DNA from 3 places in the Buttiauxella ferragutiae genome. Region 3 is predicted to be linked to each of the others. Evidence: predicted binding sites of a transcription regulator. Region 3 holds the regulator's gene; each other region holds the start of a gene.
What was found. The regulator CRP, encoded in region 3, controls carbon source genes, mostly activating them, when cyclic AMP is high. The targets are predictions, from matches to a motif close to ATGTGANNNNNNTCACAT.
Positions count from the first base shown of each region.

Region 1: MNO13_RS16075 (PTS sugar transporter subunit IIB) is a predicted target of CRP. The motif match lies at 2,742-2,759, and genes of this name have one in related genera.
Region 2: drpB (cell division protein DrpB) is a predicted target of CRP. The motif match lies at 1,225-1,242, and genes of this name have one in related genera.

Region 1 covers NZ_CP093332.1:3,468,062-3,473,228, reverse strand. Annotated here, with positions in the region: gene efeB (iron uptake transporter deferrochelatase/peroxidase subunit) at 1-627, shown strand, start outside; gene phoH (phosphate starvation-inducible protein PhoH) at 1,880-2,668, shown strand; gene MNO13_RS16075 (PTS sugar transporter subunit IIB) at 2,934-3,257, shown strand; gene chbC (PTS N,N'-diacetylchitobiose transporter subunit IIC) at 3,346-4,704, shown strand; gene chbA (PTS N,N'-diacetylchitobiose transporter subunit IIA) at 4,782-5,129, shown strand; gene chbR (transcriptional regulator ChbR) at 5,143-5,167, shown strand, end outside.
Region 2 covers NZ_CP093332.1:1,879,521-1,884,687, reverse strand. Annotated here, with positions in the region: gene MNO13_RS08545 (DNA cytosine methyltransferase) at 1-6, opposite strand, end outside; gene MNO13_RS08540 (phosphohydrolase) at 117-821, opposite strand; gene drpB (cell division protein DrpB) at 925-1,161, opposite strand; gene ompC (porin OmpC) at 1,741-2,880, shown strand; gene mtfA (DgsA anti-repressor MtfA) at 3,190-3,987, shown strand; tRNA gene MNO13_RS08520 (tRNA-Asn) at 4,088-4,163, shown strand; gene MNO13_RS08515 (extracellular solute-binding protein) at 4,430-5,167, shown strand, end outside.
Region 3 covers NZ_CP093332.1:387,849-393,015, reverse strand. Annotated here, with positions in the region: gene MNO13_RS01705 (YheU family protein) at 1-82, shown strand, start outside; gene MNO13_RS01700 (phosphoribulokinase) at 256-1,140, shown strand; gene MNO13_RS01695 (OsmC family protein) at 1,158-1,562, opposite strand; gene crp (cAMP-activated global transcriptional regulator CRP) at 1,876-2,508, shown strand; gene MNO13_RS01685 (YccS/YhfK family putative transporter) at 2,600-4,684, shown strand; gene argD (bifunctional acetylornithine/succinyldiaminopimelate transaminase) at 4,688-5,167, opposite strand, start outside.

The DNA of each region.
Region 1 (5,167 bases), 2.2 Mb from region 3:
AGTCACGCCGCGCGTAGCCGCGGTAAAGAAACGCCGATCAACTTGCTGGGATTTAAAGATGGAACCGCCAATCCAGACAGCGGCAATAAACCGCTGATGGATGAAGTTGTTTGGGTGACGGGCAACCAGCAGGAACCAGCATGGGCGGTGGGCGGCAGCTATCAGGCGGTACGCATCATTCAGTTCCATGTTGAGTTCTGGGACAGAACGCCGCTTAAAGAGCAGCAAACTATTTTTGGTCGCGATAAACACAGTGGTGCACCGCTCGGTATGAAAAACGAGCATGACGAGCCTGACTATGCCGCCGACCCTGACGGTAACGTGATTGCGCTGGATGCACATATTCGTCTGGCAAATCCGCGCACCAAAGAAACCCAATCAAACCTGATGATGCGTCGCGGTTACAGTTATTCGTTGGGCGTTTCCAAATCAGGCCAGCTGGATATGGGATTGTTGTTTGTCTGCTTCCAGCACGACCTTGAGAAAGGTTTTCTGGCGGTGCAACAACGTCTGAATGGCGAGGCGCTGGAGGAGTATGTGAAGCCGATTGGCGGCGGTTACTTCTTTGTTTTGCCTGGCGTTAAGGATAGTCAGCATTATTTAGGGCAGGGGTTGTTGGAGGCATAGTTTGGTGATGTTGAAACCACCCTCATCCTAACCTTCTCCCTGAGGGAGAAGGGACTGTCTGGTGCATTCCCTCTCGGGGGCTGTCTCTTATACACAACTCGCCCTGGTAATCTTGTCAGGGCGAAATCTGTTAGCCCCGCAGGTTTTCCGTTCCCCCGTGCGTTCAGTTATCTCTTTAATTCCCGCAAACGGTGAACGTATCAAGGGGTTAACGCCAACCCCTTGATAATCCAGGCGCCCGGCAAATCAATCGCCGCTAAAGCGGTAAACACCGTTTTTCACCCAACATTCGGGGTCGTTCGCGATTCGTTCCCGACGATCGCTCTCTCACGTGGTTCCCGACCACGTGACCCCAACTGAAGGGTAAAAAACGGTGCGATTGAAGCCGGGGACAAGGTCAAAACCGCTCTGGCTTTTGACTTTGAATTTCGGGTCCGGCTTAAATCGCCTCCATTTTGACTCCAGGTGGCAGGGTCCAGCCGTCGGGAACGGCTGGAGGGCGCGATCGTCCGACAAAAATGTCAGGAACATTTTTGAACAACGCTTGCGTTGGCCACGAAGTGGTTCGGCACACGGATGTGCCGAATAAACGAATCGCAACCGACCCTGACACGGAGGCAAAATGGAGGTTTACCGCTTGCGGCGATTTATTTGCCGGGAGTCCGGGTTCTTAGGGGGGCGACGGTGGCCACCCTAAGACGTTCACCGGTTCCGTGGCGACATAAATACTCTGTCGCCTGGTGAACGGAACCTTCTCCGAATTGGCAGGAACTGCCCCTCAAAGTTATTTCCTATGACTATGCGGCTGATATAAAAGTGTAATATTTCTGTGGCATAAATTGACTCAGCGCATGACGAAACGCTAATGTTGAATTAAAGTAAAATAAGTGTTGCATTTAAGATAAAATTTGATGTACTTAAAGCACGAGCGGTAGTTCCCGGCTGTGAATTTTAATCACAATGGAGACAGCGCATGGTAGGGTCCTGTACTGGACGATTAACGAGACATCTTACCCGCACCATCCAGCGCGGAGGCTTCTCCTCCGGCTTCGCTGTCTTCACCGCTAAAAACCCAAACTCCTTAACAACTCAAAGTGTCAACGATGCGCTAAGCGGCGTATTTCGTCTAACTGGTGCATCCTCTCAACCGGCAGTTCATGGCTTAAAAGGAAGCCAAACCTCATCCGTTAGTAAGCATAATCGCGTGACTGAAAGTGACGCGGGAAATGAAACCAACTGTAAGGTGCCATCCATGGGAAGACAGAAAGCAGTGATCAAAGCTCGTCGTGAAGCAAAACGTGTGCTGAGACGGGATTCGCGTAGCCACAAACAACGCGAAGAGGAATCGGTCACATCGCTTGTGCAGATGAGCGGCGTTGAATCTATCGGCATGGCCAGGGATTGCCGTGATAATTCACCAATAGCGGCGCGAAATGAGGCTCAACAGCACTATCTTAATGCCATCGAGAAAAAACAGCTGATATTCGCCACCGGCGAAGCGGGATGCGGCAAGACGTATATCAGTGCGGCAAAAGCCGCTGAGGCCCTGATACATAAGGATGTCGACAGGATTATTGTTACCCGCCCGGTCCTGCAAGCTGACGAAGATCTCGGCTTCTTACCCGGGGATATTTCGGAAAAATTCGCCCCTTATTTCCGCCCGGTGTATGACATCCTGGTGCGACGTTTAGGGTCGTCTTTCATGCAGTACTGTCTGCGTCCCGAAATCGGTAAAGTAGAAATCGCGCCGTTCGCCTATATGCGCGGACGTACCTTCGAAAATGCGGTGGTTATTCTGGATGAGGCGCAGAACGTCACCGCAGCGCAAATGAAGATGTTCTTAACGCGCCTTGGGGAAAACGTGACGGTGATCGTCAATGGCGATATCACGCAATGTGATTTACCACGTGGTGTTCAGTCCGGCCTGAGTGATGCGTTGGCACGTTTTGAAGAAGATGAAATGATCGGTGTCGTCCGATTTGGCAAACAAGATTGTGTGCGCTCAGCCCTTTGCCAGCGCACGTTGAATGCCTACGACTGATTTCTGGTGTGATAGATTCGTAAAGCCCAAACTCTGTTTGGGCTTTTTTCTTTGCGCGAATTATTTGCCCAAAATGTGAAGGGTATCAAAATGGATGGTCAAGGAGAGACAATTATAGGCTCCTCAAAATTATTCCCCGCCAGAATGTTGCCGTATACTCCTTACAACCAGACACAATCAGAACTTACCAATGATGATTTGCTTTTGCAGGTGTGGGGTGTGCTGATATCCGACATGCAGGCCATTGCAACGTGAGGAAACTATTATGACTAAAAAACGTATCTACCTATTTTGTTCTGCTGGAATGTCCACTTCATTACTGGTATCAAAAATGAAGGCGCAGGCAGAGAAGTACGAAGTACCCGTTGTTATTGAAGCCTGGCCTGAAACTCTGGCGGCGGAAAAAGGCAAGGATGCAGATTTGGTATTACTTGGACCACAAATCGCTTATATGCTTCCAGAAATTCAAAAAGTATTACCTGGTAAAACTGTCGAAGTTATTGATTCGGCAATGTACGGCAAAATTGATGGATTAGGCGTGCTGAAAGCAGCCGTCGCATCAATCAAGAAAGCAGCAGCTAATAGTTAATTTTTTACCTTTTGTTTTATTTTTCCGTCAAAGAACGACCTTACACAACCTGGCCGCAAGAAACTTGCGGCAATAAAGGAAATTCCAAATGAGTAAAGTCATTGATTCACTTGAAAAGATATTGCTTCCTTTCGCAGTGAAAATTGGGAAGCAACCGCACGTCAACGCAATTAAAAATGGTTTCATCAAATTAATGCCATTGACCCTTGCCGGGGCCATGTTTGTATTAATCAATAACGTGTTTCTGAGTTTTGGTGCCGGTTCCTTTTTCTATTCCTTAGGTATTCGTTTAGACCCCTCGACCATTGAAACCCTTAATGGGTTAAAAGCCATTGGCGGCAACGTATATAACGGTACGTTAGGTATTATGTCGCTAATGGCTCCTTTTTTCATTGGTATGGCACTTGCTGAAGAACGTAAAGTTGATCCACTTGCAGCCGGTTTATTATCCGTAGCGGCATTTATGACTGTGACTCCATATAGCGTAGGCGAAGCTTATGCGGTAGGGGCTAACTGGTTAGGTGGTCAGAATATTATTTCCGGTATTGTTATTGGCCTGGTCGTCGCGGAGCTATTTACTTTTGTTATCCGCCGCAATTGGGTTATTACTTTGCCTGATAGCGTACCGACTTCGGTATCGAGGTCATTCTCAGCATTAATTCCAGGTTTCCTGATCCTGTCTATTTTCGGGATTATTTCCTGGCTGCTGGCGAATCACGGTAGCAACTTCCACCAGATCATTATGGATTCCATCTCTACGCCGCTGGCGTCGATGGGTGCGGTAGTGGGCTGGGCGTACGTTATCTTCAACTCCCTGCTGTGGTTCTTCGGTGTGCATGGTTCACTGGCGCTGACCGCGCTGGACAACGGAATCATGACTCCGTGGGCTCTGGAAAACATCGCTCTCTACAACCAGTACGGTTCTGTACAGGCTGCGATTGATGCAGGCAAACAGTTCCACTTCTGGGCGAAACCAATGCTCGACTCCTACATCCTGTTGGGTGGTTCTGGTGCGACACTGGGTCTGATTATCGCCATCTTCATGGTTTCGCGCCGTGCAGATCACCGTCAGGTAGCGAAACTGGCACTGCCATCAGGCATCTTCCAGATTAACGAACCTATTCTGTTCGGTCTGCCAATCATCATGAACCCGGTTATGTTTATCCCGTTTGTCCTGGTTCAGCCGATTCTGGCAGCAATTACACTTGCGGCTTACTCACTGGGAATCATTCCACCGGTCACTAACCTGGCTCCGTGGACCATGCCTACCGGTTTGGGTGCCTTCTTCAACAGTAACGGTAGTATCGCAGCACTGTTAGTGGCTCTGTTTAACCTGGGTGTCGCGACATGTGTCTACATGCCATTCGTTATCCTGTCGAACAAAGCGCAGGCGGTGATTGAAGAAGAAGAAAGCGAAGAAGATATTGCTAACGCACTGAAATTCTAATCTTAAATTCTGAATAGTTTTGGTTGGGGATGGCCCCTGCGTCCCCAACCACTTTAAAAGTACCGGGAGAGATTTTGATGTTTAACTTAGATAACGCAGTAGATAACGAAGTCGATACTAACGATCTTGAAGAAGTGGTGATGGGCTTAATCATCAATTCCGGTCAGGCGCGAAGCCTGGCGTATGCAGCACTGAAAATCGCTAAAACGGGTGATTTCGAAAAAGCCTGGGAGTTGATGGGGCAGTCTCGTGAAGCACTGAACGAAGCCCACCTGGTGCAAACCAAACTGATTGAAGGTGACCAGGGTGAAGGCAAAACCAAAGTGAGTCTTGTACTGGTTCATGCGCAGGACCACCTGATGACCTCGATGCTGGCACGTGAGTTGGTGACAGAACTTATTGAGCTTCACGAAAAAATAAAATAAGTTGGAGTCCCTTATGCAGCCACCGGTAATCAGTATGG
Region 2 (5,167 bases), 1.5 Mb from region 3:
GTTCATCATGAACCAGTTTAGGGAAAATAGAGTGCAACTCTATCACTGATTTGACCCAGAGAAAAACAGAACAGCCCGCAACCAATGCGGGCATCATTTTAGTTTTAGAACGAAATTTATGAGGACTGTTTGGGGGAGGCGAATTGCTCGACAACACCACGATCGATACCGCAATAATCGCCCTTCAGTTCTGCACACAGCTTGGCCATGTAGTTAACCAAAAAATCAGCATTGAGCCAGGCCAGTTTACGCCCTGCCTCAGTTTGCATGGATTCAGGGAGCTTCAGCAGTTTTTTCTGGAAATGGTCAAGTGCATATGTGGAGTCATCCAACTCACGCCCACACGCTAACGGATCTTCGCTATCAAACAATGGTCGACCCAGCGAACCTGAAATATAAAACACTCTCGCCAGGCCAATTGCACCAAGTGATTCCAGGCGATCAGCATCCTGCACAATTTTCGCTTCAAGAGTTTGCGGCGCAATTTGAGCACTGAAACTGTGAGCACGCACCGCATGAGCAACCGCATCGTATAACGTACGAGGGAAATCGGGAAAATGAGCGTCAAGAATACGTAATGTTTCTTGTGCCGCCTGTGTAGAAGCGAGATGCCGTTCGGGATGGTTCTTTGGCAAATTGACGATGTCATGGAAATAACAGGCGGTGAGTACCACCAGCCAGTCGGCTTCGGTTGTTTCCATGATCTGTTGCGCGGTTTTCCATACGCGTCTGAAGTGGGCCACATCGTGGGCTTTATCGTCCTGCAACCAGTGATGGTGCAAGTACTCTTCGAAACGCTCTTGCCAGTGGGCTATTGGCATACGTGCTCCTTACTTCACAGCGGGATCCGGTACTTAATATGAGTACAAGATCACAAAATTAGCAAGTATCACCGTGACAACAACCCACTTTGGCACGATTTATTCACCTGGCCCGCGTGTACCAGGCGAGCCCACCTAATAATGCGGCTACCGCTCCCAGAACCAGCAACCCCATTAATGCCCCGAGCAGTTTTCCAGCCATCGAACCCATGTCCCCGCTGGTGACATTGCTCACCACCCAGAAGTAACGCAGAACTGCCCAAACCATGTACAGGCAAAATCCATAAAACAACCATAATGCCAATTTCCCACCTGGTGTGCGGGCGGGTTTCGCGTCCATAACGTCTGACATAACTCTCTCAACTGTTTAGTTTGTGTAATGCGATGGATACCCATCCGCTGCATGTGATTTTTATCACATTTATGCCGTTTTATGACAGCCTAAAACCTCTCTATTTAATCCGGAAGATTCTCAAATTGGCAATATATCAGGCCATCCTTCATAATTTTAACAATAAAATTACATTTGTGTATTTATCAACCATTCCCACGTTATTTATTTTATACACCCTTAATATAAAATTTAGCGATAATTAAATACAAAAATAAAAAGACTTATTTTCTAAATGCCAATTCTATCACTCACAAAGACTCATCGATAAAAATGCATTGTGTTTTGATATAAAAAATAGCAAACACATACTCACAATGCATTGGAAATATCCTAAAAATTTATAATTTACTTATTTTTCAATAATATAACCAAATAACGCACTGAAATATTTAGTCAGATTTCAACCAATACAGTTACATGTTTATTTATAAATAAACTGAACTAAGTGTAATAAGATTGCTGTGGATGTTGAGGACGAAATATAAGTAATCATTCATAATAATTATGACTTAAAGGAATATATAAATGAAAAGAACAGCATTGGCATTAGTGATCCCTGCTTTATTGGCAATGGGTTCTGCGCACGCTGCGGAAGTTTATAATAAAGACGGTAATAAACTGGACCTGTACGGCAAAGTTGATGCTCGTCATGTGTTCTCTGATGATTCAGGTCAGGATGGCGATGACACTTATATTCGCCTGGGCTTTAAAGGTGAAACTCAGATTACTTCCGAACTGACAGGTTATGGTCAGTGGGAATATAACATTCAGGCAGACAGCACTGAAGGCGATAGCGGTAACCAGTCATGGACTCGTTTAGGCTTCGCTGGCCTGAAATTTGGTGACTACGGTTCATTCGATTATGGCCGTAACTACGGCGTAGTTTACGACATTGAAGCATGGACCGACATGCTGCCAGTGTTCGGTGGCGACTCTTACACCTATAGCGATAACTTCATGACTGGCCGTGGCAATGGCATGGCGACTTACCGCAACACCGATTTCTTCGGTCAGGTTGAAGGCCTGAACTTTGCTCTGCAATATCAGGGCGCGAATGAAGGATCTAACGGAGCCTTTGATCAGGAAGGCACTAACAACGGTCACAATGACATCAATTCACAAAATGGTGATGGCTGGGGCTTGTCCACCACATATGATTTCGGCATGGGCTTCAGCGCAGGTGCAGCATACGCCTCATCTGACCGTACCAACGAACAGCAAACCGGCTCAACTGCTGGCGGTGAAGATGCAGACGTCTGGACTGTTGGCCTGAAATACGACGCCAACAATATCTATCTGGCCACCATGTATTCGGAAACCCGCAACATGACGCCGTTTGGTGATGTTGATGGGTTTATCGCCAACAAAACTCAAAACTTTGAAGTCACTGCACAATATCAGTTCGACTTCGGTCTGCGTCCAGAAATATCTTACCTGCAATCTAAAGGTAAAGACCTGGCACAAGACTACGCACCAAACAGCGACTGGAACGACAAAGACCTGGTTAAATACGTTTCTGTTGGCGCGAACTACTACTTCAACAAAAACTTCTCCACCTACGTTGATTACAAAATCAACCTGCTGGATGGCGATGACGATTTCTACGCTGCAACAGGCATCTCTACCGATGACGTTGTGGGTGTAGGCATGGTTTACCAGTTCTAATCTGATCTAACCCGTTATTGCTTTACCTCAAGGCTCGCGCAAGCGGGCCTTGCTCTTTTAATTCCCCCGCCTCGCACTCATTTCAATTAGCTACGCTTCTACTGAAATTATTGATATATGAAATAATTTCTACCTCACCGCACAAGCTGTGACACTCGTCGTTGAATGGTGAACGGGTAAATGTTTGAATAATGTCACAGAGAATACACATACTCGTCTTCTCGCCAGCGCTGTTCAGATCGCTGGTCTGGTATTACAGTCACGGTATAGTAGTTTTCCGTTCAAGAGATGACTTTGCGAGCGAGTAACATGATTAAGTGGCCCTGGAAAGCAAGTGATTCATCTGCTGTCGCAGCACTGCCGTGGGAGCAGGCTTTATCTATTCCTGTTCTGGCGACACTCACGCCAGCTGAGCAAGAAAAGTTGACCCGTCTTGCGGATCGTTTTTTACAGCAAAAACGCCTGGTACCTTTGCAAGGTTTTGAACTTGATGAGCTAAAAAGTGCGCGTATTGCATTACTGTTCTGTTTGCCCATTCTGGAGCTGGGCATTGAATGGCTTGATGGTTTTCATGAGGTGCTTATCTACCCTGCCCCGTTTGTTGTAGACGACGAGTGGCAAGATGATATTGGCCTTGTGCATCATCAGCGCGTCGTACAGTCCGGGCAAAGTTGGCAGCAAGGCCCTATTGTCCTTAACTGGCTCGATGTGCAGGACTCTTTTGATGCCTCTGGTTTTAATCTGGTGGTCCATGAAGTGGCCCATAAACTGGATATGCGCAACGGCGACCGTGCCAGTGGAATTCCACTGATTGCCCTGCGCGATGTCGCAGGCTGGGAACATGACCTCCATGCGGCAATGAGCAACATTCAGGATGAAATCGACATGGTCGGTGAAAACGCCGCCAGCATTGATGCCTATGCCGCTTCGGAACCGGCAGAATGTTTTGCGGTGCTTTCAGAGTATTTCTTCAGTGCACCCGAGCTTTTCGCTCCTCGTTTCCCCTCACTTTATCAACGGTTTTGCCAGTTTTATTGCCAAAATCCATTGTTACGCTTGCGTGAGAGTGAAAACAGCCCGACATCTCACGGAAACACGGTGCATTAATTCAACAAGTTGAGCTTAATTTAATCATCTGAATCAAGGTGTTATTTTTGTTATTGACTCTTTTTGAACGTGACGTTACTATTTGCCTCGTTCAAACGATTCCTCTGTAGTTCAGTCGGTAGAACGGCGGACTGTTAATCCGTATGTCACTGGTTCGAGTCCAGTCAGAGGAGCCAAATTTAAGAAGCCTGCTTAGGAAACTAAGCAGGCTTTTTGCTTTTGTGACTTATTACTTTGAGAATCGCCCCCCTCTCCTGTAAGCCCTGCCACATCTGCCTGTGTGACACATCTAACCCTTCCAGTTAAAGTTGTGTAAATGTCGATATTCCACCCTCGCTCGCGATTGCAAACAATAGTGATTATCATTTATCTTGCGCCAGCCCGCAGGGATGCCTCTGCGCACTGAACCCCATTAGTTCAAATCACTCAGGGATACACAACGATGAATGAGTTTGTTCTGCCTCGCACTGGACTGCGCCGTATCACGCTTGCATCCGCACTGGTTTTCTCCGTCAGCCTGCCGGTTTTTGCACAAGACTCACTGACTCTCTACACCACCCGCGAACCGGGTCTGATTCAGCCATTGCTGGATAGCTGGACACAATCCAGCGGCGTGAAAGTCAACACGGTGTATATCAAAGACGGCATGCTTGAGCGCGTCAAAGCGGAAGGTAAAAATTCACCTGCCGACCTGCTGATGACCGTCGATGCAGGTAATCTCATTGATTTAGTTGAAGCAGGTGTGACACAGCCTGTGGATTCTGCGATGCTCAAAACCGCGATCCCAGCCAACCTGCGTGGTGAAGATAACCAGTGGTTCGCGCTATCAATGCGCGCACGCGTACTCTATGCAGACAAATCCCTGCCGATTGATAACTGGCATTACGAACAACTTTCCAGCCCGGAATACAAAGGCAAAGTGTGTATTCGTTCCGGACAACATCCGTATAACACCGCGCTGATCGCGGCGATGATTGCTCACCACGGTGAAGCGAAAACCGAAGAATGGTTGCGTGGCGTGAAAGCGAACCTGGCACGTAAAGCCACCGGTGGCGACCGCGATGTTGCCCGTGACATCCTCGGCGGCATTTGCGATATCGGCCTGGCGAACTCCTACTACATTGGCCATATGAAAAACGCCAAAGAAGGCAGCGATGCGCGTAAATGGGGCGATGCGATT
Region 3 (5,167 bases):
ACAAAGTGGCGAGGCTGTGCTGGTATGGTCGGAGCTTCACGAAACGGTGAATATCATGGCTCGCGGGCAGCTTCGCGGCTAAGCGTTTATTCTATACTGCATAGTAAAACCACACTCACCCCGGCCCTATCCCTGAGGGAGAAGGGGAAGAACCAAAGAGAAATCCGGACAGTCTCCTCTCCAGGGGGAGAGGGTTAGGGTGAGGGCCAGCCCTTACGAACACAAACTTGTGATTACCCATGGAGTTGTTGCCTTATGTCAGCCAAACATCCGGTTATTGCCGTAACAGGTTCCAGCGGCGCGGGAACGACCACCACCAGCCTTGCCTTCCGCAAAATATTCCAGCAACTCAACCTGCGCGCTGCCGAAGTTGAAGGTGACAGCTTCCATCGTTTCACGCGTCCTGAAATGGATATGGCTATTCGTAAAGCACGCGACTTAGGCCGCCATATCAGTTACTTCGGTCCGGAAGCGAATGACTTCGGCCTGCTGGAACAAACGTTTATCGAGTACGGAAAAACCGGGCAAGGTAAATCGCGTAAGTATCTTCATACCTATGACGAAGCCGTCCCCTGGAACCAAATTCCTGGGACGTTTACACCGTGGCAATCGCTGCCTGAACCGACCGATGTGTTGTTCTATGAAGGATTGCACGGTGGAGTCGTCACCCCACAGCACGATGTGGCGAATGCCGTCGACTTGCTGGTTGGCGTAGTGCCGATTGTCAACCTGGAATGGATTCAAAAACTGGTGCGTGATACCAGCGAACGTGGGCATTCCCGGGAAGCGGTGATGGATTCAGTGGTGCGCTCAATGGACGACTACATCAATTACATCACGCCACAATTTTCACGCACGCACATTAACTTCCAGCGTGTCCCGACTGTCGATACCTCTAACCCGTTTGCTGCACGCGGAATTCCATCGCTGGATGAAAGTTTTGTGGTGATTCATTTTCGCGGGTTGGATGACATCGATTTCCCGTACTTGCTCGCCATGTTGCAAGGCTCATTCATTTCCCACATCAATACAATAGTGGTACCGGGCGGCAAAATGGGGCTGGCGATGGAATTGATCATGACGCCGTTAGTGAAGCGTCTGGCGGAAGGACGAAATATCAATAATCAGGGCGGCGAGTAACCGCCCTGTTTTGCACACTAGCCTTCAATGACTTCGTAGCTGTGCGTGATATTTACGGCTTTTTCCAGCATCAGTGCAACAGAGCAATACTTCTCAGCAGATAAATCAACCGCGCGGGAAACCGCGTTATCTTTTAGCTCTTTGCCTGTCACGATGAAATGCAGATTGATGTGAGTAAAAAGACGAGGAGCTTCTTCGCGACGCTCAGAGGTCAATTTCACTTCGCAGTCGGTGACGTCGTAGCGGCCTTTTTGCAAAATAGAAACCACGTCTATTGCACTGCAACCCCCGGCAGCCATCAGTACCATTTCCATCGGGCTCGGTGCTTTATCGCCAGAATTACCGTCCATCAGAATCTGGTGTCCTGAAGCGGATTCACCAAGGAAAGTTAACCCTTCAACCCATTTCACACGTGCCTGCATGTTGCTTCTCCCATTGAAAAAATTACCTTCCAGAGTACGCGGATGCAGCAAAACTGGCAACGGAAGGCGACCTACGTCATGCTGAAACGAGACAATAGGAGACACCTGCCAAAAGCTATGCTAAAACAATCCGGATGCTACATTGATACATTGACGTAATGCATAGATGCAAAGGACGTCACTAATTACAGGCAGCAAGAATGACTTGCATGCCATCTCCCCAAAGTGGGGAATATTCTAATACTTGCAACGCCAGACAGGATGTTTAGCGTCCTGTCGTTGGTAGCCAGTTATAAACAGAGGATAACCGCGCATGGTGCTTGGCAAACCGCAAACAGACCCGACTCTCGAATGGTTCTTGTCCCATTGCCACATTCATAAGTATCCATCGAAGAGCACACTGATCCACCAGGGTGAAAAAGCAGAGACGCTGTATTACATCGTCAAGGGCTCTGTAGCTGTTCTGATCAAAGATGAAGAGGGCAAGGAAATGATCCTCTCCTATCTGAATCAGGGCGACTTTATTGGTGAGTTAGGGCTGTTCGAAGAAGGCCAGGAACGTAGTGCCTGGGTCCGTGCTAAATCTGCCTGTGAAGTGGCTGAAATTTCCTATAAAAAATTCCGCCAGCTGATCCAGGTAAACCCAGACATTCTGATGCGTCTTTCTTCCCAGATGGCTCGTCGTCTGCAAGTCACTTCTGAGAAAGTCGGTAACCTGGCATTCCTCGATGTGACTGGTCGTATCGCGCAGACACTGTTGAACCTGGCAAAACAGCCTGATGCAATGACTCACCCAGACGGTATGCAGATTAAAATTACCCGTCAGGAAATTGGTCAGATCGTCGGTTGTTCTCGTGAAACTGTCGGTCGTATCTTGAAAATGCTGGAAGATCAGAACCTGATCTCCGCTCACGGCAAAACGATCGTCGTTTACGGCACTCGTTAATTTCCGTTTCAAAAAAGGCGTGTTGCTTTATGGACACGCCTTTTTTTGTCTTTAAAATCCAAACACCTGCAACACAAAGTATGACAAGCATATGTGGAGAAGATTAATCTATCACCCTGAAGTTAACTATGCACTGCGGCAAACGCTGGTGCTGTGCCTTCCTGTGGGGATCGGTTTACTACTGGGGAATTTGCAGTTAGGTCTGCTTTTCTCGTTAGTGCCCGCTTGTTGCAACATTGCTGGTCTGGATACACCCCATAAGCGTTTTTTTAAACGCCTGATTGTTGGCGGCACTCTTTTTGCGACCAGCAGTTTAATCATGCAGCTTTTGCTGCTCTACACCGCGGTCCCATTGCCCATCATTCTTATGGTGATGGCGCTCTTGTTAGGCGTCACCGCTGAAATCAGCGCCCTGCACGCACGTTTGCTTCCGGCATCGCTGATTGCGGCCATCTTTACGCTAAGTATGGCCGGCAATATGCCTATCTGGAAGCCGATGGTGTTATATGTCTCCGGCACGATTTGGTACGGAGTCTTTAACTGGTTTTGGTTCTGGATGTGGCGTGAGCAGCCGCTGCGCGAAACGTTAAGCCTGCTCTATCGCCAATTGGCGGAGTACTGTGAAGCCAAATACGGCATGCTGACACAACATGCTGATCCCGAAACAGCGCTGCCTCCACTGCTGGCTCGCCAGCAAAAAGCCGTAGACCTGATCACCATCTGCTACCAACAGCTGCATATGCTGTCGGCAAATCAGCAGAACGGTTACAAACATTTGTTACGCTCTTTTCAGATAGCGTTAGATTTGCAAGAGCACATCTCCGTCAGTTTGCACCAGCCTGCCGAGGTGCAAAAACTTGTCGCGAAAAGCCATGCAGAAGCGGTTATTCGCTGGAATGCGCAGACCATTGCGGCACGCTTGCGCGTGTTGGCCGATGACATTCTCTACCATCGTTACCCACAGCGTTTTACGATGGAGAAACAAATTGAAGCCCTCGAGAAAATTGCTCGCCAGAATCCGGACAACCCGGTTGGGCAGTTTTGTCATTATCACTTCAGCCGTATCGCCCGCGTGCTGCGCATCCAACGCCCTCTGTACGCCCGTGATTTAATGGAAGACCGGCAGCGCCGTTTACCGCTGTGGGCAGCACTGAAAAGCTATTTGTCGTTGAAATCTGCCGCCCTGCGCAACGCCGCCCGACTAGGCGTAATGCTAACCATCGCCAGTCTTTTCGGGGCATTTTTACATCTGCCGAAACCCTACTGGATTTTAATGACGGTGATGTTCGTTACGCAAAACGGCTACGGCGCCACGCGGGTACGCATTCTGCACCGTTCGGCAGGGACCATTGCTGGCCTGGCGATTGCGGGTATCGCCCTGCACTTTCACTTCCCACAAAGCATTGCCCTGGCCGCGATGCTGGTCATTACGCTGGTCAGCTATTTGTTTATTCGCCAGAGCTATGGCTGGGCGACGATTGGTTTTACCGTGACGGCGGTATATACCCTGCAACTGCTCACACTCAGCGCCGAGCAATTTATCGTCCCGCGCTTGATTGATACTCTGCTCGGCTGTTTGATTGCCTTCGGCGGCATGGTTTGGCTGTGGCCGCAGTGGCAAAGCGGTTTGTTGCGCCAGAACGCCCATGACGCGCTTGAAAAAGACCAGGACGCGATTCGCCTGATTCTGAGCAACGATCCCGAACCCACGCCGCTAGCCTGGCAACGAATGAAGGTCAATCAAGCCCATAATGCGCTGTTTAACTCACTGAATCAGGCGATGCAGGAACCCGGTTTTAACTCGCATTACCTGGCAGATATGAAATTGTGGGTGACGCACAGCCAGTTTATTGTCGAGCACATCAACGCCATGACTACGCTTGCGCGCGAGCACAACATGCTGACACCGGATTTAGCCCAGCGCTATTTGCAGTCGTGTGAAATTGCGCTGCAACGATGCCAGCAGCGGCTGCAATATGATGGGCCTGGCGAAACCCAGGATGCGAATATTCTTGACCCACTGGAAGGGCTTCCGAGTGGGCCATTGAGCACGATGGAACAACATTTACAGCGGATTTTGGGCCACCTCAGCACCATGCACACTATTTCTTCGGTTGCATGGCGTCAGCGGCCACATCATGGTATCTGGCTGAACCGATTGCGGCGGTCGGATTAACGACTATCCGTTAACGATCTTCGCCACTGCTTTTGCAAAGCGCGCCATACCTTCATCAATATCGGCATTTTCAACAATCAAGGCTGGCGCGAAGCGCATAACATCAGGACCGGCATTCAACACCATCACCCCTTCCTGAGCAGCGGCATGCAGGAATTCACGTGCACGGCCTTGGTATTGCGGTTTCAGCTCAGCGCCAATCAGCAAACCCATACCGCGAATATCGCTGAACACATCATACTGCTCGTCAATGTGCTGCAAATGCTTGACGAACAGCTGGCGTTTTTCCGTAACGCCATTCAACACTTCCGGCGTGTTGATAACATCAAATGCTGCCCCTGCCACCGCACACGCCAGCGGGTTTCCGCCGTAAGTGGAACCGTGGGTGCCGACATGGAATGCAGACGCTATTTCCTGCGTCGTCAGCATCACACTCACCGGAAAACCGCCGCCGAGCGCTTTAGCGCTGGTCAAAATATCTGG